DNA from 4 places in the Rhizobium skierniewicense Ch11 genome. Region 1 is predicted to be linked to each of the others. Evidence: riboswitches for the same ligand, from Rfam matches in the RefSeq annotation. Region 1 holds a riboswitch; each other region holds the start of a gene.
What was found. Region 1 has a riboswitch for cobalamin ahead of EKM04_RS12505 (ABC transporter substrate-binding protein). Riboswitches for the same ligand answer to the same signal wherever they lie in the genome.
Positions count from the first base shown of each region.

Region 2: another riboswitch for cobalamin. It lies ahead of bluB (5,6-dimethylbenzimidazole synthase); the one in region 1 lies ahead of EKM04_RS12505 (ABC transporter substrate-binding protein).
Region 3: another riboswitch for cobalamin. It lies ahead of EKM04_RS06880 (CbtB domain-containing protein); the one in region 1 lies ahead of EKM04_RS12505 (ABC transporter substrate-binding protein).
Region 4: another riboswitch for cobalamin. It lies ahead of EKM04_RS02040 (DUF1636 family protein); the one in region 1 lies ahead of EKM04_RS12505 (ABC transporter substrate-binding protein).

Region 1 covers NZ_RXPG01000015.1:18,020-25,622, reverse strand. The annotation lists gene EKM04_RS12530 (UDP-glucose dehydrogenase family protein) at 1-541, shown strand, start outside; gene EKM04_RS12525 (NAD-dependent epimerase) at 555-1,571, shown strand; gene EKM04_RS12520 (hypothetical protein) at 1,602-1,913, opposite strand; gene EKM04_RS12515 (ABC transporter ATP-binding protein) at 2,128-2,922, opposite strand; gene EKM04_RS12510 (FecCD family ABC transporter permease) at 2,919-3,938, opposite strand; gene EKM04_RS12505 (ABC transporter substrate-binding protein) at 3,942-4,973, opposite strand; cobalamin riboswitch at 5,161-5,389, opposite strand; gene EKM04_RS12500 (glucose/quinate/shikimate family membrane-bound PQQ-dependent dehydrogenase) at 5,544-7,603, opposite strand, start outside.
Region 2 covers NZ_RXPG01000005.1:255,577-263,179, forward strand. The annotation lists gene EKM04_RS04650 (carboxymuconolactone decarboxylase family protein) at 1-19, opposite strand, end outside; gene EKM04_RS04655 (phospholipase D family protein) at 95-1,597, opposite strand; gene EKM04_RS04660 (hypothetical protein) at 1,701-1,892, opposite strand; cobalamin riboswitch at 1,985-2,166, shown strand; gene bluB (5,6-dimethylbenzimidazole synthase) at 2,239-2,925, shown strand; gene EKM04_RS04670 (DUF2865 domain-containing protein) at 2,933-4,057, opposite strand; gene EKM04_RS04675 (NADP-dependent malic enzyme) at 4,206-6,521, opposite strand; gene EKM04_RS04680 (UDP-2,3-diacylglucosamine diphosphatase) at 6,738-7,568, shown strand; gene dgcA (N-acetyl-D-Glu racemase DgcA) at 7,585-7,603, opposite strand, start outside.
Region 3 covers NZ_RXPG01000007.1:5,837-13,439, forward strand. The annotation lists gene EKM04_RS06855 (GNAT family N-acetyltransferase) at 1-136, shown strand, start outside; gene EKM04_RS06860 (superoxide dismutase) at 341-943, shown strand; gene EKM04_RS06865 (metallophosphoesterase) at 1,038-1,925, shown strand; gene EKM04_RS06870 (c-type cytochrome) at 2,125-2,556, shown strand; gene EKM04_RS06875 (cytochrome c) at 2,625-3,542, shown strand; cobalamin riboswitch at 3,572-3,778, shown strand; gene EKM04_RS06880 (CbtB domain-containing protein) at 3,928-4,110, shown strand; gene EKM04_RS06885 (CbtA family protein) at 4,124-4,837, shown strand; gene EKM04_RS06890 (hypothetical protein) at 4,839-5,168, shown strand; gene EKM04_RS06895 (hypothetical protein) at 5,505-5,801, opposite strand; gene EKM04_RS06900 (GNAT family N-acetyltransferase) at 6,224-6,712, opposite strand; gene EKM04_RS06905 (TetR/AcrR family transcriptional regulator) at 6,985-7,545, opposite strand; gene EKM04_RS06910 (nuclear transport factor 2 family protein) at 7,548-7,603, opposite strand, start outside.
Region 4 covers NZ_RXPG01000003.1:75,698-83,300, reverse strand. The annotation lists gene cobN (cobaltochelatase subunit CobN) at 1-2,882, opposite strand, end outside; gene cobW (cobalamin biosynthesis protein CobW) at 2,886-3,923, opposite strand; gene EKM04_RS02040 (DUF1636 family protein) at 3,917-4,342, opposite strand; cobalamin riboswitch at 4,460-4,670, opposite strand; gene cobO (cob(I)yrinic acid a,c-diamide adenosyltransferase) at 4,776-5,393, shown strand; gene EKM04_RS02030 (cobyric acid synthase) at 5,397-6,854, shown strand; gene cbiB (adenosylcobinamide-phosphate synthase CbiB) at 6,841-7,603, opposite strand, start outside.

The DNA.
Region 1 (7,603 bases):
TCCAGGCTATGGTGGCTCGTGCTTCCCGAAGGATACGCTGGCACTGGCCAAGACCGCGCAGGATTTCGATAGTCCCGTTCGACTGATCGAGACGACGATTGCCGTCAACGACACCCGCAAGCGCGCTATGGGCCGCAAGGTCATTGCTGCCGTCGGTGGAGACATCAGAGGCAAGAAGGTCGCCGTGCTGGGCCTAACCTTCAAGCCGAACACCGACGATATGCGCGACAGCCCCGCCATTGCCGTCATTCAGACATTGCAGGATGCGGGCGCAAAAGTCACCGGTTACGATCCCGAAGGCATGGTCAATGCCCGTCCGTTGATGGAGGGAATCGAATATGCTGATGGACCTTACGAGGCAGCGCAGGGTGCAGACGCCGTCGTGATTGTGACCGAGTGGAACCAGTTCCGCGCGCTCGACCTCGACAGACTGAAATCCATCATGGCCTCACCCGTCCTGGTGGATCTGCGCAACATCTATCGCCCGGATGAGGTCACGGCCCACGGCTTCACCTATGCCGGCATCGGCCGGTCATCATGAGCAAGGTGAAAACATGCGATATCTGATCACCGGTACGGCTGGTTTCATCGGCTTTCATCTGGCGAAGCGATTGCTGGACGACGGCCATTTCGTCGTTGGCTTCGATGGAATGACGCAATATTACGACATTGCGCTGAAGGAAAAGCGCCACGCCATTCTGGCCCGCTCCAACGGCTTCAAGGCCCAGATCGGCATGCTGGAAGATGCCGATGCGCTCAATCGTGCAGCAGACCTTGCCGAACCGGAAGTCATCATCCATCTCGCCGCGCAGGCGGGCGTTCGCTACAGCATCGAGTGCCCTAAGGACTACGTGAATTCCAATCTGATCGGCTCGTGGAACATTCTGGAGCTGGCAAAGACGCTGCAACCCAAGCATCTGCTCTTGGCATCGACATCATCCATCTATGGTTCGAACGAAAAAGTCCCTTTCGCGGAAAGCGACAGGGCCGACGAGCCGATGACGATCTATGCGGCCACCAAGAAGTCTATGGAGCTGATGGCGCATAGCTACGCACATCTTCACAAGGTGCCGACGACAGCGTTCCGCTTCTTCACGGTCTACGGCCCCTGGGGCCGCCCGGATATGGCCCTGTTCAAATTCGTGGATGCAATGTTGAAGGGTCAGCCGATCGATATTTACGGCGAAGGCAAGATGAGCCGTGACTTCACCTATATTGATGATCTGGTCGAAGGCATCGTGCGGCTGAGCCACATTCCGCCATCGGAAGACAACCGCGTCATCGACGATGGTGTGATCGATACATTGTCGAAACACGCACCTTTCCGGGTGGTCAATATTGGCGGCGGTCAGCCGGTGGAACTGATGCGCTTTGTTGAAACGGTCGAGGACGTTCTCGGCCAAAAGGCCATCCGCAACATGCTACCCATGCAGCAAGGCGATGTGCCTCGCACCTTCGCATCCCCCGATCTGCTGCGGGCACTGACCGGCTACGCACCACAAATCACGATCGAAACGGGCGTTGCCGCTTTTGTGGAATGGTATCGCAACTGGCAGTCCGGCAAGGCCTGATCACTCAGGCCGCCGGACCTTCTCTCCGCGTCAGCTATTGGCCTCTTCGCCCTCGCCGGCCTGCAACAGGCGCGTCAGTTCGGCGCAATTCGGATCGCTTGCATCCAGCAACTGCACGGGTGATGTCCAGCCGAGCGTATAGCCGGCCGCAGTCGCGATGGCCCAGGACGGGTCTTCACCGGCGCGCTGGAGCAGTTTTGGCCCCTGCGCGGATATGCATTGCTGGGATTGCTGGATGGACTGCGCCGATGCGTTGACGCCTTGCATACGCTCCTGCACGTCAGCCTGAATCGGATTGAGAACAAAAAGCGTGATGAACCACGCGGCGATTTCGGAAATCATGCGCTAACCTCTGCACACTCGGCGATGACATCGAAAACGGTCCGACATCGTGAAAGCGCCGAGACTTTCACCAGAGGGGCCCGGACCAGCGGGTTGATGCAGATGTGGGAGGTGGCTCGGTCATTTCAAGAGAAGCGCATCCGAAATCAGCACGCGCCGTGCTGGTAAGCTTATACCACCCTCTTGACGCCACGCTTTCGCAGCGACAACCGCATTACATGCCTTTGGATATGGATTGGTTCTCATCAAACGGAAGCCGGTAACGGATATGGCAAATCTCGCCCGCCCCGCGCTCCACATCCACCTCAACCCCAAAGACGTCGCCGATCAGATCGGCTGTGAAGATAGTCGATGGTTTGCCCAGAGCGACCAGATGCCCGTTTTTCATGACGGCAACCCGGTCGCAGAACATCGCAGCATGGTTGAGGTCGTGAAGGGCCGCAACGACGGTCAGCCGCTGCTTGCGAACAAGATGGAGAAGCGCGATTTGATGGCCGATATCCAGATGATTGGTCGGCTCATCGAGAAGCAGAATATCGGGCTTCTGCGCCAAAGCACGGGCAATGTGCAACCTCTGCCGCTCGCCACCCGACAAAGTGTGCCATAGGCGCTCGGCAAGATGCTCGGCATCCACATCCCGCAGCGCCTGATCCACGATGGCATCGTCTTGCGAGGACCATGGAGACAGAGCGCCCTTGTGCGGGGTACGACCAAGCTCGACGGCTTGGCGGGCATTGATTCGCTCTTGCGTGTCTGCCTGCTGTTCAACAAGCGCGATGGAGCGTGCAACATCCCGCCGGTTCAGGCTCTGCATGGCCTTTCCATCGAGCGTGACATGACCGGATCTCGCTTTCCTGATTCCGCAGAGAAGCGACATAAGGCTGGTTTTGCCGGAGCCGTTCGGCCCGACGACCCCCAGGAACTCGCCCGGCCGGATCTCGAGACTGACATTCTTGACGATCTCGACACCACCCGCAGACCAGCATAGATCCTGTGCACGAAGCGTCATACCGAGCTCCGTCGCTGGCTGAGAATGAGCGCGAAGGCGGGTGCCCCGAACAGTGCGGTGATGACGCCGATGGGCAGGACCTGTCCCGTAATGATGGTGCGCGAGACGATATCGGCAGCGATCATGAACACGGCCCCGGTCAAGGCTGCAGCAGGCAACAGGCGGCCATGCCGAATACCAACGATCATGCGCGCCGCGTGAGGAATGACGAGGCCGATAAAACCGATGGAACCGACAATGCTGACCATGATGGCGGTCATCAAAGCGCAGATCCCGGTGAGAACGATATAGACCCGGCGCACCGGTATGCCGAGGGATGCCGCGGACTCCGAGCCGAATGTGAAAGCATCCAGCGCACGGGCATACCACAGACAGACGACGAAACCTCCCAGAGCGACAGGCAGGGCCAGCCAGACATCCGGCCAACGGACGCCCGACAGGTTGCCCAGCAGCCAGAACATGATGCCGCGCGCCTGTTCGGCATTGGCTGCCTTGGTGACGATGAAGGAGGTGATGGCGTTGAAAAGCTGTGAACCGGCAACCCCTGCCAGAATAATGGCGCTGTTACCGCTGCCCGCTCGCAACGCCAGGAGACTGACCAGCGCAAACGCCACCAGAGCGCCGAGAAACGCGCCGAGCGGCATGGTCAGCATACCGGCACCAAAGCCCAGAATGGCCACCCCGACTGCGCCGGTCGACGCACCGGCAGAAATGCCGAGAATGTAGGGATCGGCCAGCGGGTTGCGCAAAAGCGCTTGAAGCACCACCCCCGACAGCGCAAGGGCAGCACCGCAACAGGCCGCGACCACCGCCCGGCTCAGCCGGTAATTCCAGATGATACCTTCGTCGATCGCATCAAGAGGATAGCCCGCATGGAACACACGGTTTGCCACCGTCTTGGCAACGACATCCAGTGGGATGGATGTTTCGCCAACGGCGGCACCGAGCCAGAGCGCCAGAGCTAATAACCCAACCGCCAAAAGGACGGTGCGGGTCAGGGTGAAACAAGCGCTCATGGCTTACTTGGACAGTCCAAGCTGGACGACGGCGTCGGCCAGAATTTCGATGCCTTCTATGGTGCGGATGGTCGGGTTCATGGCCTGCGCGTCCATGACGACAACGTGGCCCTGCCTGACCGCTGGCATGAGGCTTGTGACCGGGTCTTCTCTCAGGAATGTCTGCTTGACGACGACGTCGTCGGCCGGGTAGCGCTTGCGGTCCATCTTGCCGGCAACGATGAGCGTCGGCTGCGACTTTGCGATGGTTTCCCACCCGACCGTCGGCCATTCCTCTTCGCTTTCGATGACATTCCTGATGCCCAGTGCCGACATGATGTAGCCGGGGGCACCATTCTTGCCCGCGACATAGGGGTCGATATCCAACTCTGCGCTGGAGAACCAGAAGACGGCAGAGAGCTTGCCGTCTACGGACGCGATTTTCTTGCGCGCTACCTCTTCGCGGGCCTTCAGATCAGCCACCAGCTTTTCGCCCTTGTCCTGCACGTTGAAGATTTGCGCGAGATCGGTCACTTCCTGATAGATCAGGTCCATGGTGAAGGCGTTGTGGCGAACCCCGTCGCCGCCGCTGGAATTGTCCTTACCCGTGCAATCGGCAGGTGAGATATAGACCGGTATCTTCAGTTCTTCGAACTGCTCGGGCTTACCGACCACACCTTCAGGGCCAATATGCCACTGGAATTGTGCCGTCACCAGATCGGGTTTCTTGGCCAAAACACTCTCAAAGCTCGGATCATTATCCGCCAAACGGTCAATCCTGGCATTGGCCTCCTCGTAACCTTTCAGGACGGGGCCGATCCAGACCGCGGTTCCGACAACCTTATCGGCAAGGCCGAGCATATAAAGAATTTCCGTGGTGCTCTGTCCGACAGATACCGTACGCTCCGGCGCATGCGTGAACGTCACGTCGCGGCCGCAATTCTTGAGCGTCAGTGGATAACGCGTCTCGGCCGCTTGCGCGGCGGGCAACCATGCGCTGAACGCGCTGACGGCCATTGCCGCAGCACACATCGTCTGTCTGAAATGGAATGTCATTTTCGATAGTCCCCGATCGTCATGGGCGCCACAAAGGCAGCCGTATGTGAACATGCTTAGACAGTCAGTCCGCAACGACGCGACACTGGGGCTGTCTGAAACCGGGACATGGAAGATGGAATAAGGCGCTGGGCAGCGCTTGATGCAATCACGACGTCTCCTGCTCCGGGCATCCCCGCCCGTGAATTGGAATGAACTTACGACGGCAGGTCTCCTGGCTCATGGATTTGCGTCTTCACCCGACCTTCCCGCGATATCGCTTCGCAGTGGCATGACGCTTTTCAAGAAAAACGCCAATGGGTTCGACAATCCGCTCACAGTTGCGGGGGCAGCCACGGCATCGGACCGAAATCCTCACCGTATTCCCTATTATTCCTCACGATTGCTCGCTCGAAACCGTCTCGACCAGATAGACGGAATGCCAAGATGCCGTCAAGCATTCGTTTTGTTATGTTATTACATAATCCGTTTCAAGAGAATACTTTTGTGATGTGTCCAGTTGCCAGCGCCCAACAGGCAAAAGGCCGGGAATGTCTTCCCGGCCTTCGTTATCGAACTGACTTTGGATGCTCAAGGCAGCGTGTAGGCGATGACATAGTCACCGGGTTTTGTGCCCACTGAGCCGTGACCACCCGCGACCATGACGACATATTGCTTGCCGTTCTCCATCGCATAGGTCATCGGCGTCGCCTGGCCACCAGCGGGAAGACGTCCTTCCCAGAGCTGTTTGCCGGAGGTGAGATCGTAGGCACGCAGATAGTTATCGACAGCGGCACTGAGAAACGCCACGCCACCCTTGGTAATCATCGGTCCGCCGATGCCGGGCACACCAACCTTGAAGGGCAGTGGAAGTGGCGTCATATCGTAAACGGTACCGTTCTTGTGCTTGTAGGCAACGTCACCCGTGCGCAGATCGGCGCCTGCGACGTAACCCCATGGCGGCGCCTGGCATGGAATGCCGAGCGGCCCGAGGAATGGTCCCATCAACACGCCATAGGGTGCTCCGTCGTTGCGGTTGAGGCCCTGCTCGCTGCCTTTCTCATCCTGACCCTTGGGCGGAATCTGCGCGCGAGGCACAAGCTGTGACGTAAAGGCCAGATAGGTCGGCATACCAAACATGACCTGACGCTCAGGATCGACGGCCACGGAACCCCAGTTGAAAGTGCCAAAGTTGCCGGGGTAGATCAGGGATCCGTTCAGCGACGGCGGCGTATAGCGACCTTCGTAATTCAGCTGGTGGAACTTGATACGGCATGCCAGCTGGTCGAACATGGACACGCCCCACATGTTCTTTTCGACCAAAGGCTCGGGCTTGAAGGACAACGCAGATGTCGGCTGTGTCGGCGCGCTGAAATCTTCAGGAATGGCACCGCCGGGTGCTTTCTCTTCCGTCACGGCCAGGATCGGCTCACCCGTGCGTCTATCGAGGACGTAAATGTCGCCCTGCTTGGTCGGCCCGACCAGTGCAGGAACAGTCTGACCGTCCTTTTTGGTGATGTCGAGCAGAACAGGCTGCGCTGGAACGTCCATGTCCCAGAGGTCGTGATGCACGGTCTGGCGCACCCAGCGATCTTGTCCCGTGTTGATATCCAGAGCGACGATCGACGACGAGTATTTCTCAACGCTTTCGCTGCGGCCCATGCCCAACTGGTCGGGAACCTGGTTGCCGAGCGGAATGTAGACGAGACCGAGCGCTTCATCGACGCTGAACACCGACCAGCTGTTGGGCGAGTTCGTCGTATAGGTCTGGCCCGGCTGCAAAGGCTGCGTCTGCGTCGGGTTTCCCGAGTCCCAGTTCCAGATCAACGCGCCTGTATTGACGTCGAACGCTCTGATGACGCCGGACTGTTCCTGGGTGGAGTAGTTGTCGTTGACCGCACCACCGATGATGATCTTGTTGTCGACGATGACAGGCGGAGATGTCGAGTAATAGTAGCCAGCCGGATTGTGCTCCATTCCGGATGCAAGTTGCAACGTGCCGTTCTGGGCAAACGAATTGCACACCAGGCCTGTCAACGCGTCCAAGGCAATCAGACGCGCGTCGGAGGTGGGCAGATAGACGCGCTGCGCGCAGGGCGCACCGGCGGGCACGGCAGGGTCGGCATAATAGGTCACACCCCGGCATGTCTGATGCTGACGGTCAGGGTTGAGACCCGCATTCGGATCGTATTTCCACTTTTCCTTGCCTGTGGCGGCATCAATGGCGATTGCCCAATTGTGCGGCGTGCAGAGATAGAGCGAGTTTCCCACTTTTAAGGGAGTCACCTGATAGGTTGTCTCGCCCACGTCCTCGGGCAGCTTTACGTCGCCCGTCCGGTACCGCCAAGCTTCCTTCAGGCCGCTGACATTGTCTGTGTTGATCTGGGCCAAAGGCGAGTACCGCTGACCGTAGGAGGTGCGGCCATATTGGTGCCACTCGTTGTCCGGAACAGCGTTTCCATAGGACGGCGACGCTGTCACGACCTCGGTCGGAAGATCGCCTTCCATATCATGCGGGTCTTGTGTCATGGCAAAAGCAGCAGCACCAACAGAAACCAGAACGGCTGTGAGCAGCGGAACCGCGTTTGCGCCATAGGTCGTGCCGGTTGGACTGGTAAAGCCCAGCGGCTTTCTGATCCAGGGCATCAAAA
Region 2 (7,603 bases), on a different contig from region 1:
CTGGCGGCGCGATGAACATCGAGGTCTCCTGAATTTTAACTCTCTCTAAAATGCGTGAGCGCCCGATTGGATCATTCTCATTTGATGTTTTTTGTCACAGCTGGGATTCGAGCGGCAATATACCCATTACGATGGCCATGGCTCGGCGGCTCAGGCTTGCGTAGGGCTCGCTGGTATAGTGTTGCGGCCTGCCTCTTACGACGCCATTCCAGACGACGTTGTGACGTTGGTTGAGCGTCAACTCAAAGCTCATTTCCTGACGGATTTCATCTTTGAAGATCGCGTCCATTTCCTCGACGAGCCGGGGCGACGTGAACAGCACGCCCATTTCGGTGTTCAGCGACATCGAGCGTGGGTCGAAGTTCAGGGATCCGATGAACCCCATCTCGCCATCACGCGTGAACGCTTTGGTGTGCAGGCTGGCCTGGCCTGAACCGCGAAGGGAAAATGACGAGTTCTGGTCGGCAAGCGCGCGCAACTCATGGATTTTGATGCCGTTTATAAGGAGCGGGCGTCTGTAGCGCGAATATCCGGCGTGGACAGCAGCGACATCGGTTGCCGCGAGTGAGTTCGTCAAGACGCAAACCGAAACGCCATTTGCCGACAAGCGGGACAGGGTTTCGACGCCCTTGAGGCCGGGAATGAAGTAAGGCGAGGTAATCCGCAGCTTGGTCGTCGTTTCGTCCATGATGGGCAGCAGCGTTTCCATCAGGTAGTTATGGCCATGACGGCGCTTGCCGGCCGCTTTCTCCGGCGGATCGGCAACGACTTGCACGGTTTCCACCCAATGCAGCTTGTCGGAATTGAGGAAGTTGCCGGAATTGTGCTGGCTTTCCACCCGATCTAGATAGGGTCGTGCCGCGCTTCCGGCCGCCAGCGCGTCCATCCTGCGACGGAGTTTGGCAAGTTTATTGGGGCGCCTTGCGAGCAGCGACCTGACCGGGACGGCAACGGCGCTGTTCCAGTAGTCATCGAAGATTTCTTCAGCCTGTACTAAGCATTTGCCATGGGCTATGACATCGAAATCCCTAAAATTCGCCTGTTCCGCTGCATCGAAGTAGGCGTCTCCGATATTGCGCCCGCCGACGATCAAGACCCTGCCATCGGCAATCCATGCCTTGTTGTGCATTCTCCGGTTGACGCTGCGAAACCGCAGAACCATTTCCAACCCACGGCGGAACACGTTTTCCCGCGCTTTGGTGGGGTTGAACAGACGCAGTTCGATGTTGGGATGGCTGTCGATGGCATGAAAGGCACGGTCCGGAATGGACACGCCTAGATCATCCAGAAGCAGGCGCACGCGCACGCCGCGATCAGCAGCTGCTATGATCTCCCGCATCATCAACTGGCCGGTAAGATCCGCGTTCCACATGTAGTACATAAGATCGAGGCTTCGGCCAGCCGCGCGTGCAGATCCGACGCGGGCCGCGAAGGCACCGAGATTGGATTGCACGAGTGACAGCGCGTTCGGCTCCTCGCGTCCACAGCTTATGTCCGTCCAGTGACGGTCAAGCGAGGTCGCATTATCGTCCGTCGGCAATGCAGTGGATGCGATCTTGACGATGACCTTATCACGGTGGCGGGACGCGAATGCCATTGCGGCCACAACCATTGCGACAACCAGTAGACAGATTGCGATGGTTATGTTCACGGCGATAGGGCCACCCGGATCAGTTGCATCCTCACTATATCTGCTGAAATCAATGGATTTCAATACCGCGCTTGTCGGCTTCTTCCTTGATGATGTCCTCGACCGTCAGGCGTTTCAGGTCTGGATTTCCCAGCAGGTAATCATTTGCGATTTCGAAAATGGATTTTGGACTTTCGTTGCTGTGAAGTGTGTCGAGATCCTGGCCAATTTTCTCGCGCAGTTGCGTGTCGTCATTCATCATGCTTCCTCCATCATATGAAGGCTAGAATGCACAGGCGGTATCTGGGTTCCTGTCACGCTTTGAAATGAGGATTGCATTAGTGGGTGACGCCAGCCATAACCCACCGATCAGGTGCTTGCCTTTGGGCAGGAGAATCGGGAATGCGGTGAAAATCCGCGACGTGCCCAACGCTGTAAGGGGGACGCGTGTGACCATGTGCCACTGAGATGATCGGGAAGGCGGTGACATGCGGTTGAACCCGAGTCAGAAGACCGGCCTGATGCGATAGACCGAACCGCATGGACAGCGGCAGGTTTTGAAGGTGAGCCGTGTTTTCGGCTGACCCTAGCATTGTTGGGGATTGACGATGCAACAGGACGACTTCGACCACGCGCTCGTGTCAGCTGAGGAATTTTCCGATGCCGACAAGCAAGCCGTCTACCGCGCCATCGAAACGCGACGCGATGTGCGTGACCAGTTTCTGCCAGAGCCTCTTTCGGACGAGTTGATCGGCAATTTGTTGAAAGCTGCACATGCCGCGCCGTCAGTCGGGTTCATGCAGCCATGGAATTTCACACTTGTCACGGACGGGAAGGTGAAGCAGCGCGTGTGGGAGGCCTTTTCGCGTGCCAATGCAGAAGCCTCTGACATGTTCGGGGAAGAGCAGCGGGCGCTTTACCGCAACCTGAAGCTGGAAGGTATACGCAAGGCGCCGCTGTCGATCTGCGTGACCTGCGATCCGACGCGTGGAGGAGATGTCGTCCTTGGTCGAACACACAATCCGCGCATGGATGTGTATTCTACAGTTTGCGCTATTCAGAACCTGTGGCTGGCGGCGCGCGCGGAGGGCGTTGGTGTGGGATGGGTGAGTATCTTCCACGACGATGATATCCGCGACATCCTTGATATACCGCCGCACATCGAAATCGTCGCATGGCTGTGCGTCGGTCATGTCGAGACGCTCTATGGCGAGCCGGAACTGGCGGTGAAAGGCTGGCGCCAGCGCCTGCCGCTGGACGAACTGGTGTTTCGGGACCGCTGGGGAGCAACGTGAAGGGCTCCTATTGCTGCTGAGGCTGTGCACCCTCCAGTGCGGGGTTTTTCAGGTCGATGCGGCTTTGCTCCTCGGGCAGGAATTGTGGACCCACCATGCGAACCTTGTTCTTTGATGGGTCATAATCCCGCTCTGGCACGGGTGCCGCCTCGACCTTGAGGTCTGTCTTGCTGTCAGCGGGTTTGGTCGTGGCGTCACTCTTCGGTGACGTGATGGTGGTGATGCTGCTGGAGCCATTCTGCAAGGCAGTGGATTGCGGGGCTTTCGCCTGTTCGTCCTGCTTTTTCATCTGGTCCTGATAGGCTGCCATATTGCAGCTGCAGGACGGTGCGCGGCTTGAACTGGGGTTGTTGCGGTAGGCAAAGGCCGTCGGCATGGACGCATAGGGCTGGCCGGTCTTGGCCGAAACCATGTCCGAACTCTCCTGGCCCTCCAGCGCGTGGTAGAACAATTCCGTCTGCGTGCCTGGGCACATGCGCTGACATTGCGCCGCCTGATCGCGGAAATCCAGTGGTGTCGCATCCGATGAAATCGGGAAGAACGCGCCGTCACAGGTTCGCACACAGAGCGTTCTCAGGCCACCTTGCATGGGCATGTCCGGCGAGGGGGCGTAATCCGAATTATCGGGTTGATTGAACGGATCACCGGAGCCACGCATATCGGGGTCTTGCGAGGGGTCGGTCGAGGCCAGGGACGGTGGCTGCTCGTCGAAGCAGCCATTTTCTTCGAGAGCGGCCAGGATGTTTTGGCGACTATTTTGGGCGTTGTCTGCCTGCCGTGCGGCCAGCATACGATCGCGGTCTTCTGCAATCATGGCGCGTTCAGCTTCAGCCTGCGCCAGCGCATCGCCGATTTCGCCGCAGAGCTGCGCGTTCGGATTTCCATAGACAATCACGCTGCCAGAGGAGCAGCCATAGCCACGCATATCGTTCCGGATCCGGCGAATGATGATGTTCTGCTGGGCCAGCGCGCTTGCATAACGGCGCACTTCCGCCGTATTTCCCATGATGCGCGTGGGTTGATTCAACTCAGCCCGCAGATCACCGCAGACGTCGTTAGTCTGCGCGTACAGGGGAACGGCGAACAGAACCGCTGAAAGGGTGCCGATCAATCGGCCTCGGCGCGAGATCAATGGTCTGTCCGTTTCCGGCCCGTAAACATGCGTGCCATACCCTGTTGATCGTCGTCAGCCGAATGCAAACCACGAATATGCGTTCAGGATAACATAAGGCTGGGCCGCAAAGCGGCAACAACCAGTTCAAAATTGCGTTAACCCGGACTTACACAGAAGGGTGTGAAGCCTGAACTGTTGCAAGGGCCGCCATGTTGACCACACCACGCGATGTCACCGTTGGTGACAGAATGTGGACGGGCATGGCTGAACCGAGCAGGATAGGGCCGACATGCAGACCCTCGGTCATGGTGCGCACGACGCCGAGGGTGATGTTGGCCGAATCGAGGTTCGGGAAAACCAGCAGGTTCGCTTCCCCCGACAGAGCACTATTGGGCATGGCCCGCTTGCGCAGGATTTCCGACAGCGCCGAGCCGCCCTGCATTTCACCATCGATTTCCAGTTCCGGCGCGGTGTCGCGCACCAGCTGAAGGGCGCGGCGCATCTTGCGCGCGCTTTCGGAATCGCGCGAGCCGAAATTCGAGTGGCTGACGAGAGCGATCTTCGGTGTTATTCCAAAACGCTTGATTTCCCTGGACGCCAGGATTGCCAGTTCCGCGATGTCTTCAGACGTGGGATCGTAATTGACGAAGGTGTCCGTGAGGAAGATTGCGCCCTGCTGGGTAATGAGCAAGCTGAGACCGCCGAATGTGTGTGCGCCCTCGCGTTTGCCGATAATCTGGTTGACGTCGCGCAGGTGACGATCGAAGCGGCCTTCCAGACCACAGATCAGTGCATCTGCTTCGCCACGCTTGACCGAGAGAGCGCCGATGACGGTGCTGTTTGTGCGAACGATGGTGCGCGCCGCTTCCGGGTTGATGCCGGCGCGACCGACCAGAGCGAAGTAGTCATCAACATACTCGCGGTAGCGCGGATCGTCTTCAGGGTTGACCACCGCAAAATCCGCGTGCGGGCGAATGCGAAGACCGAAGCGCTTGAGGCGTGTTTCGATGATCTGCGGACGGCCGATGAGGATCGGCACGCCTGTGCCTTCCTCCAACAAGACCTGGGCGGCGCGCAGCACGCGTTCGTCTTCGCCTTCAGCAAAGATGATGCGCTTCTTTTCTGCCGTCTTCGCCAGATTGAAGATGGGTTTCATGATGAAGCCCGAGCGCCAGACGAAACGGTTGAGCTGGTCGAGGTAGGCGTCGAAATCCGTTATGGGGCGCGCAGCCACACCGCTTGCGGCAGCGGCACGCGCAACGGCTGGCGCAATGCGCAGGATCAGGCGCGGATCGAACGGCGACGGGATGAGGTAGTTGGGGCCAAAGATCGGCGTTTCGTCACTATAGGCCTTCGCTGCGACCTCCGAGACTTCCTCGCGCGCCAGTTCGGCAATCGCGTGGACGGCTGCCATCTTCATTTCTTCGTTGATGGTTGTCGCGCCGCAATCCAGTGCACCTCTGAAGATGTAAGGGAAGCAGAGAACGTTGTTGACCTGATTCGGAAAATCCGAGCGGCCGGTGCAGATCATGGCGTCCGGGCGCGCGGTGCGGGCCAGTTCCGGCATGATTTCCGGGTTGGGATTGGCCAGCGCCAGAATGAGCGGCTTTTCCGCCATGCGGGCCAGAAGCTCCGGCTTCAGGACACCTGCCGCGGAAAGACCGAGGAAAACATCGGCGCCATCGATGGTTTCATTGAGAACGCGCTTGTCGGTCTTTTGCGCATAGACCTCTTTCCACTCGTCCATCAGGCTGTTTCGTCCTTCGTAGACGAGGCCCTCGATATCGTGAACCCAGATGTTTTCGCGTTTTGCACCCAGCACCACCAACAGGTTGAGGCAGGCGAGGGCCGCCGCACCCGCACCGGATGCAACGATCTTGACATCACCGATTGTTTTGCCTGCCAGTTCCAGTGCGTTGGTGACCGCCGCAGCGACGATGATGGCGGTACCGTGCTGGTCATCATGAAATACCGGGATGTTCATTTTTTCGCGAAGCTGACGCTCCACTTCGAAACATTCGGGCGCCTTGATGTCTTCAAGGTTGATGCCGCCAAAGGTCGGCTCCAGCGCCGAAATGGTCGAGACCATGTCGGTGATACCAGGTGCGTCGATTTCGATATCGAAGACGTCGATGCCTGCAAATTTCTTGAACAGAACCGCTTTGCCTTCCATGACTGGCTTGGAGGCGAGAGGGCCGATATTGCCGAGGCCCAAAACTGCGGTGCCATTGGAAATCACGGCGACCAGATTGGCGCGCGCGGTATATTCGGCAGCCATTTCAGGATTTTCGTGAATGGCAAGACAAGGCGCAGCAACGCCGGGCGAATAGGCAAGTGCCAGATCGCGTTGGTTGCCGAGCGGTTTGGACGCCTGGATTTCCAGTTTTCCGGGACGCGGATAGCGGTGATAGAAAAGCGCCTGTTCTTCCAGATCCGCGTTGGCGTTGGTGTTTTTCGTGTTGCCCGTTTCCTGAGAACTCATTCTGTCACCGCTTATTTCAAGTTTCTTGGAGGCCTTTGCATACAACAATCAGCTTGTGCGTACAGCCGTTTATTTTACCTGTTCCAGGCAAAGTCGGTACTTTTGCTTGTGCTCAAACGCCGGTTTCGCATGCGCAATGGCAGCATTGTCATCTTGCTGAAACACGAGTCTGTTTTTCCATTGATGAGGATTGCCGAGTACAGGGGGAACAGTTCCATGGCCGGGCAAAGCGAAGCCAAACAGTTCAGAACACTCTTCATTTCAGACGTGCATCTTGGATCGAAAGCCGCCAAGACGGATTTCCTCTTGGATTTCCTGCGCTATCATGAAGCCGAGACCATCATTCTTGTCGGCGACATCATCGATGGCTGGCGGTTGCGCCGCAACTGGTACTGGCCGCAGGGCTGCAACGACGTTGTCCAGAAGCTGCTGCGCAAGGCCCGCAAGGGAACGCGCATCGTTTACATTCCTGGCAACCACGACGAATTCCTTCGTGAATTTCCGGGCACCCATTTCGGTGGTATCGAAGTGGCCGAGCGGATGATCCACGAAGCCGCCGATGGCAAGAAATACCTCGTCATTCACGGCGACGAGTTCGATGTGGTGGTCCGTAACGCCCGTCTTCTGGCCTATCTGGGTGACTGGGCCTACGATGCTGCGATTGCCGTCAACGTTCTGCTGGCGGCCGTTCGTCGCCGCATTGGGCTTCCTTACTGGTCGTTCTCAGCCTGGGCGAAGCTCCAGGTCAAGCATGCCGTCAATTTCATCGGCGAGTTCCAGCGCGTGGTGGCGGACGAAGCGCGCCGCAACAATGTGGACGGCGTCATCTGCGGACATATTCATCATGCGGTGATGGAGGATATCGACGGTATCCGCTACATCAACACCGGCGACTGGGTGGAAAGCTGCACGGCGGTCGTCGAGACGATGGACGGCACGTTCGAACTGATCACCTGGATGAAGTCGGATCAACAGACCGAAGAGCACAGCGTTGGCGAACTGGAGCCGGTCGCTTTTCCCAAGCTCATCGGCAAATACGCAGCCTAAAGCAGGTCGGTTTCCGTCAACCCCAGAGTTGTGGC
Region 3 (7,603 bases), on a different contig from region 1:
CCGCACCGCCGGTTTCGAAATGGTCGGAACCCTGAAATCCGTCGGCTGGAAGCACGGGCGCTGGCTGGATATCGTCCTGATGCAACGCCCGCTGGGTGAGGCGGATACGACGCCGCGTTTCAAGCCAGCAATCTGACGCCCTGACGCGTACCGAACGGATTTTCTTCAAGCGGTACTCCACGGCAGAGGTGCAGCGTGTTCGGCCATGGTTATGAGAGGAATTTTCTCCGTTACCGGAACATTTTGATATTTCACCGGTTGCCTCTGATGACGTCCGCTCTTATGGTCCGCGCACCAGGTTTCTAGGAGCGGTCACGCCGCTGCAACAAGGAGTAACACCATGGCCTTCGAACTTCCCGCACTGCCTTACGATTACGATGCGCTGGCGCCTTATATGTCGCGCGAAACCCTTGAGTTGCACCACGACAAGCACCACAAGGCCTATGTCGACAACGGCAACAAGCTCGCGGCTGAAGCCGGTCTTGCAGATCTTTCGCTGGAAGACGTGGTCAAGAAGTCCTTCGGAACGCATGCTGGCCTGTTCAACAACGCCGCCCAGCATTACAACCACGTCCACTTCTGGAAGTGGATGAAAAAGGATGGCGGCGGCAACAAGCTGCCAGGCAAGCTGGGGCAGGCTTTCGCGTCTGATCTGGGCGGCTACGACAAGTTCAAGACGGATTTCATCGCCGCGGGCACCACGCAGTTCGGCTCCGGCTGGGCATGGCTGTCGGTCAAGGACGGCAAGCTTGAAATTTCCAAGACACCAAATGGCGAAAATCCGCTGGTGCACGGCGCAGAGCCTATTCTGGGCGTCGATGTGTGGGAACACTCCTACTATGTCGACTACAAGAACCTGCGTCCAAAGTACCTCGAAGCTTTCGTCGATAATCTCATCAACTGGGATTACGTTCTGGAGCGCTACGAGGCCGCTTCCAAGTAAGCGTCACGGTCTGAAGAATACGACACACCCGGCCATGCGCCGGGTGTTTTCGTTCTGTCATATGGGTGTCATTCGCCCGGCCTATGCGGTCATCATGACAGACATATCCGCACCCCTTTTCTCCTTCGGCATCGTCGCCGATCCGCAATATGCCGACGTTGCGCCGCGCCCGGACATGGATCGCTACTACGCACAAAGCCCGGGCAAGCTGACTGAAGCGATCGACGTGTTCAACGCCCACGATCTCGCTTTTGTCGTCACTCTGGGCGATATCATCGACCATGGCTGGGACAATTTCGACGCGGTTTTAAGCTGTTATGACAGGCTCAGGCATCGTTCGATTCTTCTGCCCGGAAATCACGATTTCGCGGTGGCGCCCGAGCATTTGACCGAAATCCATAGACGTCTCGCCATGCCGTCTCCCTGGTACGACTTCGCCATCGGCAAAGTCCGTTTCGTGGTGCTGGATGGCAATGATGTCAGCCTGTTTGCCCCGCCCGTGGGCGATCCTCGCCGCGATCTGGCCGAAAAGAGACTGGCCGCTCTGCAAGAGGCTGGTGCCATCAACGCCCACAGGTGGAACGCGTCCTTCAGCGATGGGCAACGGGAGTGGCTTGCCAAAACGCTGGACGCCGCCGATGCGTCGGGAGAGCGGGCCATCCTGTTCTGCCACTATCCGCTCTATCCGCAGGACTCTCACAACATGTGGGATGCCCCGGAAATTCTGGATCTGTTGATGGCGCATCCGAGCGCAAAGGCCTGGTTTTGTGGCCACAATCACAAGGGCAACTATGCGCAACTCGGCCATACGCATTTCGTCAACGTCAAGGGCATGGTGGATACGCAAAGCCAAAACACGTTCGCCATCGCCGATATCTATGAGCATCGCATCGAGATCAAAGGCTTCGGCCGGGAAGAAAGCCGCACATTGGCGCTTTCAGTCTCTGCTGACACAAACCACTCCCTGTTTCGAAGCGGATAAAAGCAGACTGCGGAAGGAGACTTTATATATTTGATTTCGCTCTGGAAATCACCGGAATGTGACTTCTTTTTGCCATGTGGAGCAGGCATCTTCTCTTCGTTCTTAAAACGTGTCCCAAAAGTGTGTCCTGTTTTGCGATAAGGATCAGGGACGATACCAAGCATACACCCCGCCGCTGCGCGGACCCAGGAGAGAGATGATGAAGCTTAGAACCATTGCCGCTTCCATAATGATAGGCTGTCTGTGCGCCGGTGCGGTTTCCGCAGCTGGCGAAGTTGAAAAGCGCGAAGGCCTGATGAAGGGTATCGGCGGCGCCATGGGTGCTCTGGGTGCCATCGCAAAGGGTGAAAAGCCCTATGACGCGGCCACCGTCAAAACCGCTGTGACAACCATCAGCGCCAATGCGAAGGCTTTCCCGGATCAGTTCCCGGCCGGTTCTGAAGGCGGCGCGGCATCTCCTGCGATCTGGCAAAACTTCGCGGACTTCAAGGCGAAGTCCGAAAAGCTCGGCACGGACGCCGACACGGTTCTCGCACAGTTGCCGACCGACCAGGCCAGTGTGGGTGCTGCCTTGAAGACGCTGGGTGCCGATTGCAGCAGCTGTCACCAGGCCTACCGCGTTAAAAAGTAAACTGTGCAGCGGTCCGCCGGTCGTCTGGCGGGCCTTTTCTTGCGATCATTCCATGAACGGAGACGGCAATGGCGTCCATCTGGGCAAAGCTGGCGGGCGGTGCTGTTGTTGCCGGGGCCGCAGGGTTGGGCATCTTCCTGTGGGTCACAGCGCCGGAGCGCCAGTCGCCGAGCCACTGGGCCAATCTGGGCGAACCCAACCTTGCCAATGGTGAAACGCTGTTCTGGGCGGGCGGCTGCGCAAGCTGTCACGCCGCGCCAAATGCCACCGGCGATGCGCTGAAGACGCTGTCCGGCGGCCAGGCGCTGCCAAGCCCCTTCGGCACGTTCCACATGCCCAATATCTCTCCCGATCCGCAGCATGGCATCGGTAGCTGGACCGTCGCGCAGTTCGGTGATGCCATGACGCGCGGTGTCGGCAAGAACGGCGAACATCTCTATCCGTCCTTTCCCTATGCGTCCTATGCGCGGATGACGCCGCCTGACATCAACGACCTCTTCGCGTATCTCAAGACCCTGCCTGCCAGCAGCAATGACGCGCCCGGCCATGACCTGCCGTTCCCCTTCAATATCCGCCTCAGCCTCGGTGGTTGGAAGTTCCTGTATTTCGACAAGGGTCAGCCACGGGTCGAGCTTGCCAATGCAGATGCGGCCGTCGTGCGCGGCCAATATCTGGTGGAAGGCCCCGGCCATTGCGGCGAGTGCCATACCCCGCGCGATGCGCTGGGCGGGTTCGTGAAAGATCAATGGCTGGCGGGTGGCCCCAACCCCGAAGGCGAGGGGCGCATCCCAAATATCACCCCCGGTTCCCAGACCATCGGCGCGTGGACGCAGGCCGATATCGCCAGCTATCTGGAAACGGGCTTCACGCCGGACTTCGACAGCGCCGGTGGCTCCATGGTCAAGGTCCAGCAGAACATGGCGCGGCTTTCGGCCGAAGATCGCAATGCCATCGCCGCCTATCTCAAGGCCGTTCCGTCGCGGTAAATTCCCATTGACTCAAACACCCGCGCGCCGGATAACGGTTGTGTGATGGTCTTTCCGGGTTCGCCCGGAAAGTGAAAAGGGAACACGATAGGGGCCAATGCCTTGATTCGTGGCTGCCCCCGCAACTGTGAGCGGTGAGCGCGAAAACGAAAAGCCACTGGCATGAACGTGTCGGGAAGGTGTTTTCAGCGTTTTGACCCGTGAGCCAGGAGACCTGCCATTGCGTGAAGTGTCGTCAATACCGGCGGGGTGTCCGGGTAAGCACGGTTGGCAGGTCGGTTCGTCCGGCCCTGAAAACCATGTGTCTGTTTTCCCCGTGGTGAATGTTGAAGCGGTCGCGGGCGTTTGATCGCAATAGCGCCCACCCGCACAGGAAAGGGTCACCATGTCTATCCAGCAGAACACGGCTACATCAGCCGTATCAACCAAAACATCGAAGATTGCACAGTCGTTGACAGCCGCAGCTCTTGGCCTGTTCATCGTCGGTTTCGTAGGCTTCTCGCATGTCGAAGCCATGCACAATGCGGCGCATGATACGCGCCACGCCAATGCCTTCCCGTGCCATTGAGGGGAGGAAACCCATGCCATTTTTCCGCAATATCGTGTTCACCGCCATCCTGGTGGGGCTGATTGCAGGTCTTGCCGTCAGCGCCCTGCAGGCTGTCGGCACGACGCCGCTCATCCTTCAGGCCGAAACCTATGAAAATGCCGGTGGCGACGCCGCACCCGCCCATAGCCACGATGCCGCAACGCCTGCGGATCATCACCATGACGCCGAAGCCTGGACGCCAGCCGACGGTTTCGAGCGCAACGCCTATACCCTTGCTGCCAATGTGCTGACAGCCATCGGTTATGCGCTGGTATTGACGGCGCTTATCTCGTTGCGCGGCTCCGAAGGTGGCTGGCGTGAGGGGCTGTTCTGGGGTCTTGCAGGCTTTGCTACAGTGATGCTGGCGCCCATGATTGGCCTGCCGCCGGAACTGCCGGGAAGCCCCGCCGCTCCACTCGAGGCACGGCAGATCTGGTGGATTGCGACCGTTGCGGCAACGGCTGGCGGCATTGCCCTGCTGGCCTTCAAACGCAACGAACCATGGGCCATCATCCTTGCGGTGGCGCTCATCGTTGCGCCGCACATCGTTGGTGCGCCTCTGCCGCCGGAGGGTGAACATGCACTGGCGCCTCTGCCGCTGGAGCGTCGTTTCGTGGTGCTCGCCACCGTCACCAGCTTTGTGTTCTGGCTCATCCTTGGCTCACTCAGCGGCCTGTTCCTCAAGCGCTTCGAGACTGCCCGCTAACATGCCCCAACGTGGTGAAAACGCAGAGGAATGGAGCGATGAACTCGACGCCCTGCGTTTTTCCGTTCCCGGTCATGGCGCGCCCTGCGCCATGCATCGGCTGGCCTTCAGGGCGCTTCTGGCAGAGGAACCGGGCCGGGAGGCCTGCCTCGCATTCTTCGCGGAAAACAGCGACGCCTTCTTGAGCGCCGCCACAGCCAAGATCGCCCGTCTCGCGCTACCCTTCAACCGCAGCCTGCACATCAACAGCCGCGATGTCAGACGCGCAATAGCGGGCGACGTGGTTGAGGGGACCGCCCGCGCGTGCGTCGTGCTGGATCGGCTTCGGTGAGGCCGTCTTCAGCGCCGATAGAATGTGACGTGGCAGAGGACGTCCTCACAGCACACGACAGAATTCGTAGCTCAACCCCCTCTGTCCTCCCGGACATCTCCCCCACAAGGAGGGAGATTGGCTGGGCGCTCGCTCACCCATTCTATCTGGCGCATTTAAGATGTGGAGAGTCAACCGCGAGTCGATCTCCCCACCTGTGGGGGAGATGTCCGGCAGGACAGAGGGGGTAAGCCACACCCACTGCCATATCAACCGGTTCCCCACGCGCACGCTGCCTTGCGGGCCGCATCACCAAGGGACCCGAATCGCAGCCAGAATAACGACATCCATTCGGTTCTATGGCCGCGTCAGATCCCGCTCGACTTTCATCTCGGCCATTCGGTCATCCAGCCTGCGCAGGCGCTCAAGGCTTGGAAGGCCCGGCTCGTGGCGCGTTACCGTGTCCGGAGGCAATAGCGTGTAGGGCTGTGGCTCTTTCCACAGCGGCGGATTGGTCTTGCGCAAATGATGCAGGTAAAGTGCCGCAAAGCCCAGCGCGAAGACGCAGGGCATGTAGATCGCGAGCACCTTCACCTGATCGGACATCATGCGGAAGGTATGTAAGAGATCGGCAAAGAAGCTGTAGGATTCCATCGCATTTCCCCATTGGCCGCGGTGCCCGCGCGAACGATGCGCAGCAACCGGCCATCCTGTCGAAACGGGAGATCGACCACCGGAGGAAACGGACCTCTGGTGGCCGGGGAGTTAGAAAGCCGCCATAGAACGACCGCCCTGACCTTTAGGCTTGCGCCTTGAACATACGTCAGGACCTCCCCAGCCATATGAGAAGCGGAGGAGTTGCATATAGCAACAATAGACCGCCTCAGCCACAAAACTTATGGCTGAGGGGTGTCATCACGGTCGACACCGACCGTCTATGGAGGGGTTTCTATGCCCCAAGACCGGTCCGTTACGTCCGGTTTCGCTGCAACCATAGCGAAAGTTGCGCGATTGGGAAATAGCTAGATTTCGCATGGGGCATGCCACCCGCAGCGGGGCCGCACAGGATTTCGGGTTTACGCCAGTGCCTGCATGAAGCGCATGCCGGTGACGGGACGTGGCACGAAGTCCATGTTTTCGTAGAACTTATGCGCAGCGAAATTGCCGGTGGCTGCACCAACGGACAGGAAGTCGCAGCCGCAGCGCTTGGCCACATCGCGTGCGCGCCCCACCAGATGCTGGCCAGTTCCATGGCCCCGGTGGCCATCACGCACGAACAAATGGTGCAGTTCCATGCCGCGCCTGCCTTCCTGCGCCCGGTAGAGGGGCACGAGAATGGCGTAACCGATGAGCTCGCCCTCGGCCTCGGCCACCAGCGCCGTGATCCAGGGGACATGGCCAAACAGATCGCGTTCCAGCTTCGCAGCCGTAATCGCCGCCGCATCGCCATGATGGCTGGCCAGAAGCGTGATCATCTCGTTCAGTTCAGGCAGATCGGCCTTGCGTGCACCACGAATGGTCACGACGGGCGGTCTGGGCAGTGTCAGAAGGCTGTCTTCATTCATCATCTCGTCCTTCGGGTTCTTGGTGGAGTGCCGTCAGGACGCTTGAGAACAACAAAGCCGCCTGACGGCGGCTCGTTGACAAACTGATCTGTCGAGCCGCCCTTAAAGGAAGGCCCAAAAATACGTGCAGGACATGGGTGCGCGTGCGTTGATCATGGCGCGATTGATGCGCTGGAATGGGAGGCCTGTCAAGATGTATTTGGATCGGGGTGTCTGTCGATGCGCGTATCGGCGCTTGAAGCCGCAGGGCGGATGCCTTGAGCCGGCATTGTTCAGACTGCCGCCAATCGCCCCCGAACCTGCTCTATAGCACGTTGAAAGACGACTGGATCGTCAAACGCGCGCGAAAGAACGATTGCGCCTTGTATGGACAGCACGGCGTCTTCGGCGAGGGTGCGGGCTTGGAGGTCATCCCTGCCTTGCCGCACAAGAGCCGATTGTAGGGCATCGACCCAATGGACGAAATAGCCGCGGATGGCTTGCGAGAAGCGGTCTCGCGTGTTGGAAACAGCCAGGGCACCGACGAGGCAAACGCGGCTCCCGGATCTGAAATAGTCGGTGACGCCATCGAGCATCGCGTCGATGGCGGCGGTTGCATCGCTCGCATCCCGCAATGGGGCATAGATGGCGTTATCGAACCAGTCCTCGATTTCGGCCAGCACAGCCTTCACCATCTCTTCCTTACCCCCGGGAAAGAAGTGGTAGAGGCTGCCCTTGCCAAGGCCCGTCGCCTTGCCGATCAGAGCAAGGCTTGCGCCTTCATAGCCGTATTCGCGAAAGACTTCGGCCAAGGGAGCAATGGTGTCTGATCTTTCTGCGACCATACGTGCCATGTTTACAGACCCAGATCGCTGAGGCCGGGATGATCGTCCGGCCGACGACCGAGCGGCC
Region 4 (7,603 bases), on a different contig from region 1:
TCCGAAGACCCATCCAGCAGGTCACGTCCCGGATCGTCCCCCGTATGAACCAGCAGGTCGGCTTTTTCGATCTGAGCGGCAAAACCAGCGTCGGTGAACACGCCAAGCCCATCCGCCCCGCCAAAAGCATGGCTTGCGGCATCGAGATAGATCTGGCCCAGCTCCTCGCGCCCATCCCAGCGGCCATTGGCCAGCTTTTCTTCGATACCCGCACCATACGTGCCGGGCGCTGAACCAAAGATGCGCGGGGGAATGTGGCCAAGGGCCGCCGCCTCTTCGCCCAATGGATTGTCACCCGGCGATTCTTCGCGCCGTGCAATCGCCTTTGCGGCAGCGTCGAGCAAAGCGATCAATGCCGGAAACATATCGCGAAACAGACCGGAAATGCGGAATGTCACATCCACGCGGGGACGTCCCAGCACCGCTGGCGGTAGCACTTCAATGCCGGTGACGCGACCTGTAGCCTGATCGTAGATCGGCCGCGCACCCATCAGATGCAGCGCCTGGCCCACATCTTCGCCGCCATTGCGCAGAGACGCCGACCCCCAGAGATCGAACACGATATGCTTCGGCCAATCACCATGGCGTTGCAGATGATGCCGCAACACCTCTTCGCCCGCCATACGGCCAAGGTCGAAAGCGGTTGGGGTCGGCATGGTCCGCGGGTCGGCAGCGTAGAGGTTACGGCCTGTGGGCAGCACGTCCAGTCGTCCGCGCGCCGGTGCGCCGGAAGGGCCGGGCCTGATATGCTGGCCATCGAGCGCTGCCAGCAACGCCGCTTTTTCAGTCTTCGCACTGTCTCGCCTCAGGGCATCAGGCTCATCATCCACACATCGACCAAACACATGCTGGCCATCCTTGATGGCGAAATCTTTCAGGTCGCAGAGAAACGCGTCAATGCGCGACAGCGCCGTATCGGCATCGTCCTGCGAGCCAACACCGGCATCTGCCGCAAGGCCGGTTTCCCGCGCTTTCTCGACAATAAGCGTCGCCAGCCGGTCGCGGCGGCGGCGATCCAGCCCATCGGCCTGAGCATATTCATCGACGAGCTGTTCCAGTACCATCTGTTCGCTCGAAAGCCCGGCATTCACCAGCACTGGCGGAATATGGCCGATGGTCACCGCAGCGATCCGGCGCTTGGCGACCGCCGCTTCGCCGGGATTGGAGACGATAAAGGGATAGATCACCGGCAGCGCACCGGTGACGATTTCAGGGAAACAGGTTTGCGACAGCGCCACTGTCTTGCCGGGCAACCATTCCAGCGTACCATGCGCGCCGACATGAATGATCGCATGCGCATCAAGGGTCTGCCGCATCCATGCGCCAAAAGCGATCAGCGCATGCCGGGGTGGTAGAGCAGGGTCGTGATAATCCGCCCGCCGGTCTTCGTTGCGGCCACGATCCGGCGCCAGTGCAACTGTTACGGAGCCGAATCGAGCGGCCCGGAAGTGGAAGATGCCGCCTTCAAAAGCATCATCCGCCTCGGCATCGTCCCACGTCTCATCCATGGCCACATTGGCAGTTCGGGGCATGGCGCGGCGAAAGGCTGAATACTCGGCCAACCCAAACGAAGCCGTCTCGTTTTCGACGCGGTCGAGCAAGGCCCGCGGCGTCTCGGGAATATCGTCCACCGTGTAGCCCGCGTCGCGAAGATCGCGCAGCATCTCCAGCACACTCTGGGGAACATCCAGACCCACCGCATAACCCGTGCGTCCCGGTGCGGCACCGGGATAATCCGGCATCAGGATGACAATTCGACGCTGCGATGGCGCCGTATGCTTCAGCCGCAGGAAAGCTGAAATGCGGTCCGCAACCTGGTTGACGCGATCGGCTTCTGGACAATGGACGAGCCCGCGACCCCCGTCAGGGTCGGGCTGCTTGAAGGAGATGGCGCCGGCCAGAATCCGGCCATCCAGCTCTGGCAGCACCACATGCATGGCGAGATCAGACGGATTGAGGCCCCGCACATTGTCCGCCCAGCCATCGCGACGCGTGGTGGCCATGATAACCTGAAACGTCGCTACGCCCAGCCGGTCGAACAGGCTATGGCCCTCTCTATCGACATGGCTGGCAAAGGCAGTCGCCGCAATCATCGCCGCCGGTTTCAGTGGCACGAGTGTCTCTTCCAGAAACCGGATCGTTTCCACATCCTTCAAACCGCCGACGAGGATCGGAAGCGGGGCGAATCCACGCTGACGTAAGGTCCCATATAGCGCGTCAATGGGAGCGACGTCAGCGGCCATCAGCATGGAACGATAGAACAGGATCGGCAGCAGAGGCGCGTCGTCTGAAAATCCACTCAGCGCCTCTGAAAGATCGACAACACCCTCGCCGGGTCGGTAGAACCCGGTTTTCGGCAGGGGCTCCGCTTCGATGTCTGGCCAGGTGGCGCCTTGCGCAAAAGCCGCAAGTCCTTTCGCCACGCGGTCCATATTCTGAGGCCCACCTTGGCGAAAGAACGACAGGATCTTGGCCTGCGTCGGCAGATCGACCGTGGATGCCGCTTCCAGTTTATCGTCACGCTCGCTGCATTCTCCCGGCAGAAGCACCAGCTTGATACCGCGTCGTCTCGCCATTCTGGCAAGCTCATCGACGCCATAACGCCAACGGTCGGCACCACCGAGAATCCGGATAAGGATCAACTTTGCATGTTCTGCGGTCTTCTCGAGCCACAGATCGACAGACATGGGATGCCGCAGCTCGAAAAGATTTTCGGACACGAATGACACCGAACCATCCGTGCTTCGCTGCCACGCACGCTCCAGACCTCCAAGATCGCTGGCCGAAAAGGACATCACCACCACATCAGCCTTGCCCTGATTGAGATCAACCGGCTCGATCAGGTCGTCCAGAGACGAAGATGTGGTGGCGAGGATGTGCATGGATCAGGCAGCCAGCATCCGCTCGATTTTCGCGCGGTCGAGACCCTTTTCACCAATCACGACCAGACGGCTGCGGCGCACTTCTCCCGTTGCCCACGGACGGTCGAAATAATGATTGACGCGTGAGCCGACCGCCTGCACCTGCAACCGCATCGGCTTGGCAGACACCTCGACAAACCCTTTTATGCGCAGAACATTTTCAGAGGCCGCTGTTTCGGAAATACGCGCAGCAAGCGCGTCTGCGTCCGTTACCGCATCCAGTTCCACAACAAAGCTGTCGAACTCGTCATGATCGTGGTCTTCTTCATCGTCGTGATGGGTGTGTCGGTTGTCGATATCTTCTTCCACCGCGAGTCCAAGACCGATCAGCACAGCCGGATCAATCACACCATTGGCGGCCACGATAATCTTGGCGGCCTTGGAAAGATGCGCGTTGATATGCGCCTTGGCCCGCTCCAACCCGGCGGCATCGAGCAGATCACCCTTGGTGAGAACAATCAGATCGGCGCAGGCAATCTGGTCCTCAAACACCTCTTCGACAGGATCGTCGTGGTCCAGCGCCTCATCATTCTGGCGCTGAGCAGCCAGTGCTTCCAGATCATGCGATACCATGCCGTCTGCAAGGGCGGCACCATCGGCCACGGCCACGACCGCATCCACCGTCACCCGGCTTTTGATCGCTGGCCACTGAAAAGCCTGCACCAACGGCTTGGGCAGCGCGAGACCTGATGTTTCGATCAGAATATGCTCGACGCGTGGCTCGCGGCTGAGAATCTGCTCGATGGCAGGCTGGAAGTCATCGGCTACCGTGCAGCAGATGCAGCCATTGGCCAGTTCCACGATGTTGTCTTCCGGGCAGCTTTCGATGCCGCAACCTTTGAGGATTTCACCATCAATGCCGACATCGCCGAACTCATTGACAATGATGGCGAGACGCTTGCCATCCAGCTTTTCGAGAAGGCCCCGCAGCAAGGTGGTTTTTCCAGCGCCCAGAAATCCGGTGATGATGGTGCAGGGAACGCGGTTGAGCGTGGTCATGATGTCTCCTCGGTGAAATGCAAAGGGGGAATGCGGGCAACAAGGCCGCGCTTCAAACTATCGGGTCGCCCACGCCACGGCATCAGGCCATCTGTTGCCTGCGACAAAAGACGCGCACCAACCACAAGATCGGCGGCATCGTCTTCACCGAGCGATCCGAACATATACGACCAGCCATCGGCGCTGCGCATGGCGGCACTCAGACCGCGCTTGCAATTGGCAAGGCAATTGACGCTGCGGATATCGACACCCTCTGCCCGCCCCAGATCAATGGCCGCCTGCGCAAGTGTCGCACCGGGACGCGGGTCCGCATTCGGATCGGCTTCGGACCGGCAGCTGCGGCAGACGTACACAACGACACCGGGCGCGGTCTCGCGATCTGCTCTGTCATTCACGCTGGGCGATGTTGATGTAATATCCAAAATTCTGCTTTCCGCGCCTTCAAAATAGTCCTGGGGTGCGGATATCGAAAAACAGCATGCGGCGACACGCACAGCCCTTGTTCGAACAACCGACTGACCGGAGCACCCCGCCCGGCAGACGTTTTTCCTGAAACGGCAGGTCTCCTGGCTCGCGGTTTGTACGCCCTTGCGCCGCCTTCCCGGACTGTGATGTCCAGTGGCTTTCCGGCGCGGGCTCACCGCTTACAGTTGCGGGGGCAGCCACGGATTGGTTTGCATAGCAAACTGTACCGTGTTCCCTCTTAGCTTTTCCCGTTGCCGGAAAAAGACCGTCAGTCCCTAACCCTTAGGCCCTGCGATGCTTGAGTGTCAATGCCACGCATCATTGCTCGCGCATGCGTTTTGGCTATAGTCGCCGCTTCGAAAAGCACGATACCCGGAAGGATGAACCGCCATGACCCGTGACATCAGCGACAGCGAAGCAGAACGCCACCGGGCCAAAATGGTCAATCGAAAGGTAGTTCAGGATGCTGAGGTCTCGGAAAAGACGATCGAAAAAGGCCTGCTGATGATCAACACCGGCCCCGGAAAAGGCAAGTCCACCGCCGCTTTCGGGCTTGCTCTGCGTATGCTCGGCACCGGCAGACGTGTCGGCATCGTGCAATTCATCAAGGGCGCATGGTCCACCGGAGAGCAGGGCGCTTTGGCTCTGTTCGGAGATCGCGTCGAATGGCGGACCATGGGCGAAGGTTTCACGTGGGACACTCAAGATCTGAAACGGGACATCGCTGCCGCATCCAAGGCATGGGAAGAAGCCAAGGTGCTGATGGCCGACGAAACCATCGGTCTTGTGGTTCTCGATGAACTCAACATCGCGTTGCGTTATGATTATCTGCCGCTGGAAGAGGTTCTAGAGACCCTCCAGAACCGGCGCGAAGGCTTGCATGTCATCGTCACCGGGCGCAATGCCAAGCAACCCCTGATCGATGCCGCCGATATGGTGACCGAAATGACGCTGGTAAAACACCATTTCAAGGCAGGCGTGAAGGCACAGTCGGGCATAGAGTTCTAATCCATGACAGCACGCGTCTTGATGTTCCAGGGAACCGGCTCGGATGTCGGCAAGTCGCTGATGGTGGCGGGTCTGGCCCGTGCCTTCGTGCGCCGTGGCCTATCCGTCATGCCGTTCAAACCGCAAAACATGTCCAACAACGCCGCAGTCACCGCGGATGGCGGCGAAATCGGCCGCGCACAAGCCTTGCAAGCGCGTGCCGCAGGCGTTCCGCTTTCGGTCCACATGAACCCGGTGCTGCTGAAGCCACAGAGTGAAACCGGTGCGCAGATCGTCGTGCAGGGTAAGGTCATCGGCAACGCCAAGGCGGCGGATTACCAGCACATGAAGGCGGGGCTGATGCCGCGTGTGCTGGAAAGTTTCGAGCACCTGAAATCTCAGGCCGACCTCATTCTGGTCGAAGGTGCAGGCAGTGCGTCGGAGGTCAATCTTCGCGCAAACGACATCGCCAATATGGGCTTTGCCCGCGCAGCCGACGTTCCGGTCATCCTGATCGGCGATATAGATCGCGGCGGCGTCATCGCCAGCCTCGTTGGGACGAAAACGGTTCTGGATGCAGACGATGCCGCGATGATCCAAGGCTTTATCGTCAACCGTTTCAGAGGCGACCCAAGCCTGTTTGATGACGGCATGCGCATCATTGCAGACAAAACCGGTTGGCACGGCATAGGCCTTCTGCCGCATTTTGCCGATGCCTGCCGCCTGCCTGCCGAAGATGCGCTGGGGTTGACCGCACCCGGACAGCGCAAACCCGACGCAAAAATCCGCATCGCGGTTCCCATCCTGCCGCACATCTCCAACTTCGATGATCTTGATCCTCTGGAAGCGGAACCGGATGTGGAGCTTTTGCGCATACGCCCCGGCCAGGCCATTCCCGGCAATGCCAGGCTGGTGCTGCTCTGCGGCTCAAAATCCACCATCGCTGACCTCGACACGCTGAAAAATGCGGGCTTCGATGTGGATATCAAGGCCCATCTGCGCCGGGGCGGTTACGTACTGGGCCTCTGTGGTGGTTATCAGATGCTGGGCAAAACGGTCGCAGATCCGCAGGGCATAGAGGGTAAGCCTCTTAGGGTGGAAGGATTGAACCTGCTCGATGTCGATACCGTTCTGACAGGCGATAAACGGCTGATCGCCGTCACAGGCAAAAGTTTCGACGGAATATCTTTCTCCGGCTATGAAATGCATGTCGGCGTGACCGAGGGGCAAGATGCAGCTCGCCCATTTTCCCGCATCGGCAACCATACCGAAGGCGCGATATCAGCGGATGGTCGCGTCTATGGCACTTACATTCACGGCCTGTTTGCAGATGACAACCAGCGGAGCGCCTGGCTACAACGGCTCGGCAGCGAAAGCTCGAAGTTCAATTATGAGAAGCAGATGGATCAGGTGCTGGACCGGCTGGCCGCTCACATGGAGCGCCACCTTGATCTCGATGCCCTCTTGGCTATAGCGCGATAAGAGCGGCGATTACGCCAAACAGGCCAATCAGCATCGCATCGGCTATGCGCGCCAGCTTCAAGGCCTTCCGAATGTCGGCAGCGGTCAAATCCCGCCGCCCACCTTCGCCCATAAACCGCGCTTCGATCATCTGCCCACCATATGAGCGTGGACCAGCCAATGCAAAACCAAGTGTGCCAGCCATAGCCGCTTCCGGCCATCCGGCATTGGGCGACCGGTGATGATGGGCATCGCGGAATATGGCGCGCAAGCCTTCCCCCGGCGAAGCACCTTTCACGAAAAAGGCGGCGAAAACAAACAGCAGGCCGGTCAGTCGGGACGCAGGCAGGTTGACCAGATCGTCCAGCCGCGCAGACGCCCAGCCAAATGCCTCATGGCGGGCAGAGCGATGACCGATCATGCTGTCTGCGGTGTTGATGGCTTTATAACCGGCACCTCCGGCCAAGCCCAAGAACCCGAGCCAAAGCGAAGGTGCGACGATGCCATCGGAAAAATTCTCCGCCAGGCTTTCAATCGCCGCGCGGCACACGGCGGCTTCATCCAGATTTTCAGGATCCCGCCCGACGATCATCGAAACCGCCTTGCGGCCACCTTCGATACCGTCGCGCTCCAAAGCCGAGGCCACAGCCGAGACATGATCTTCCAGACTTTTTTGCGCCGGCAGTGAAGCACCCAACACGGCCACAAAAAACAGTCCGAAAGGCAGAGCCAGAAGAATGGATTGCGACATCAGTGCAAGAAGCACGGTC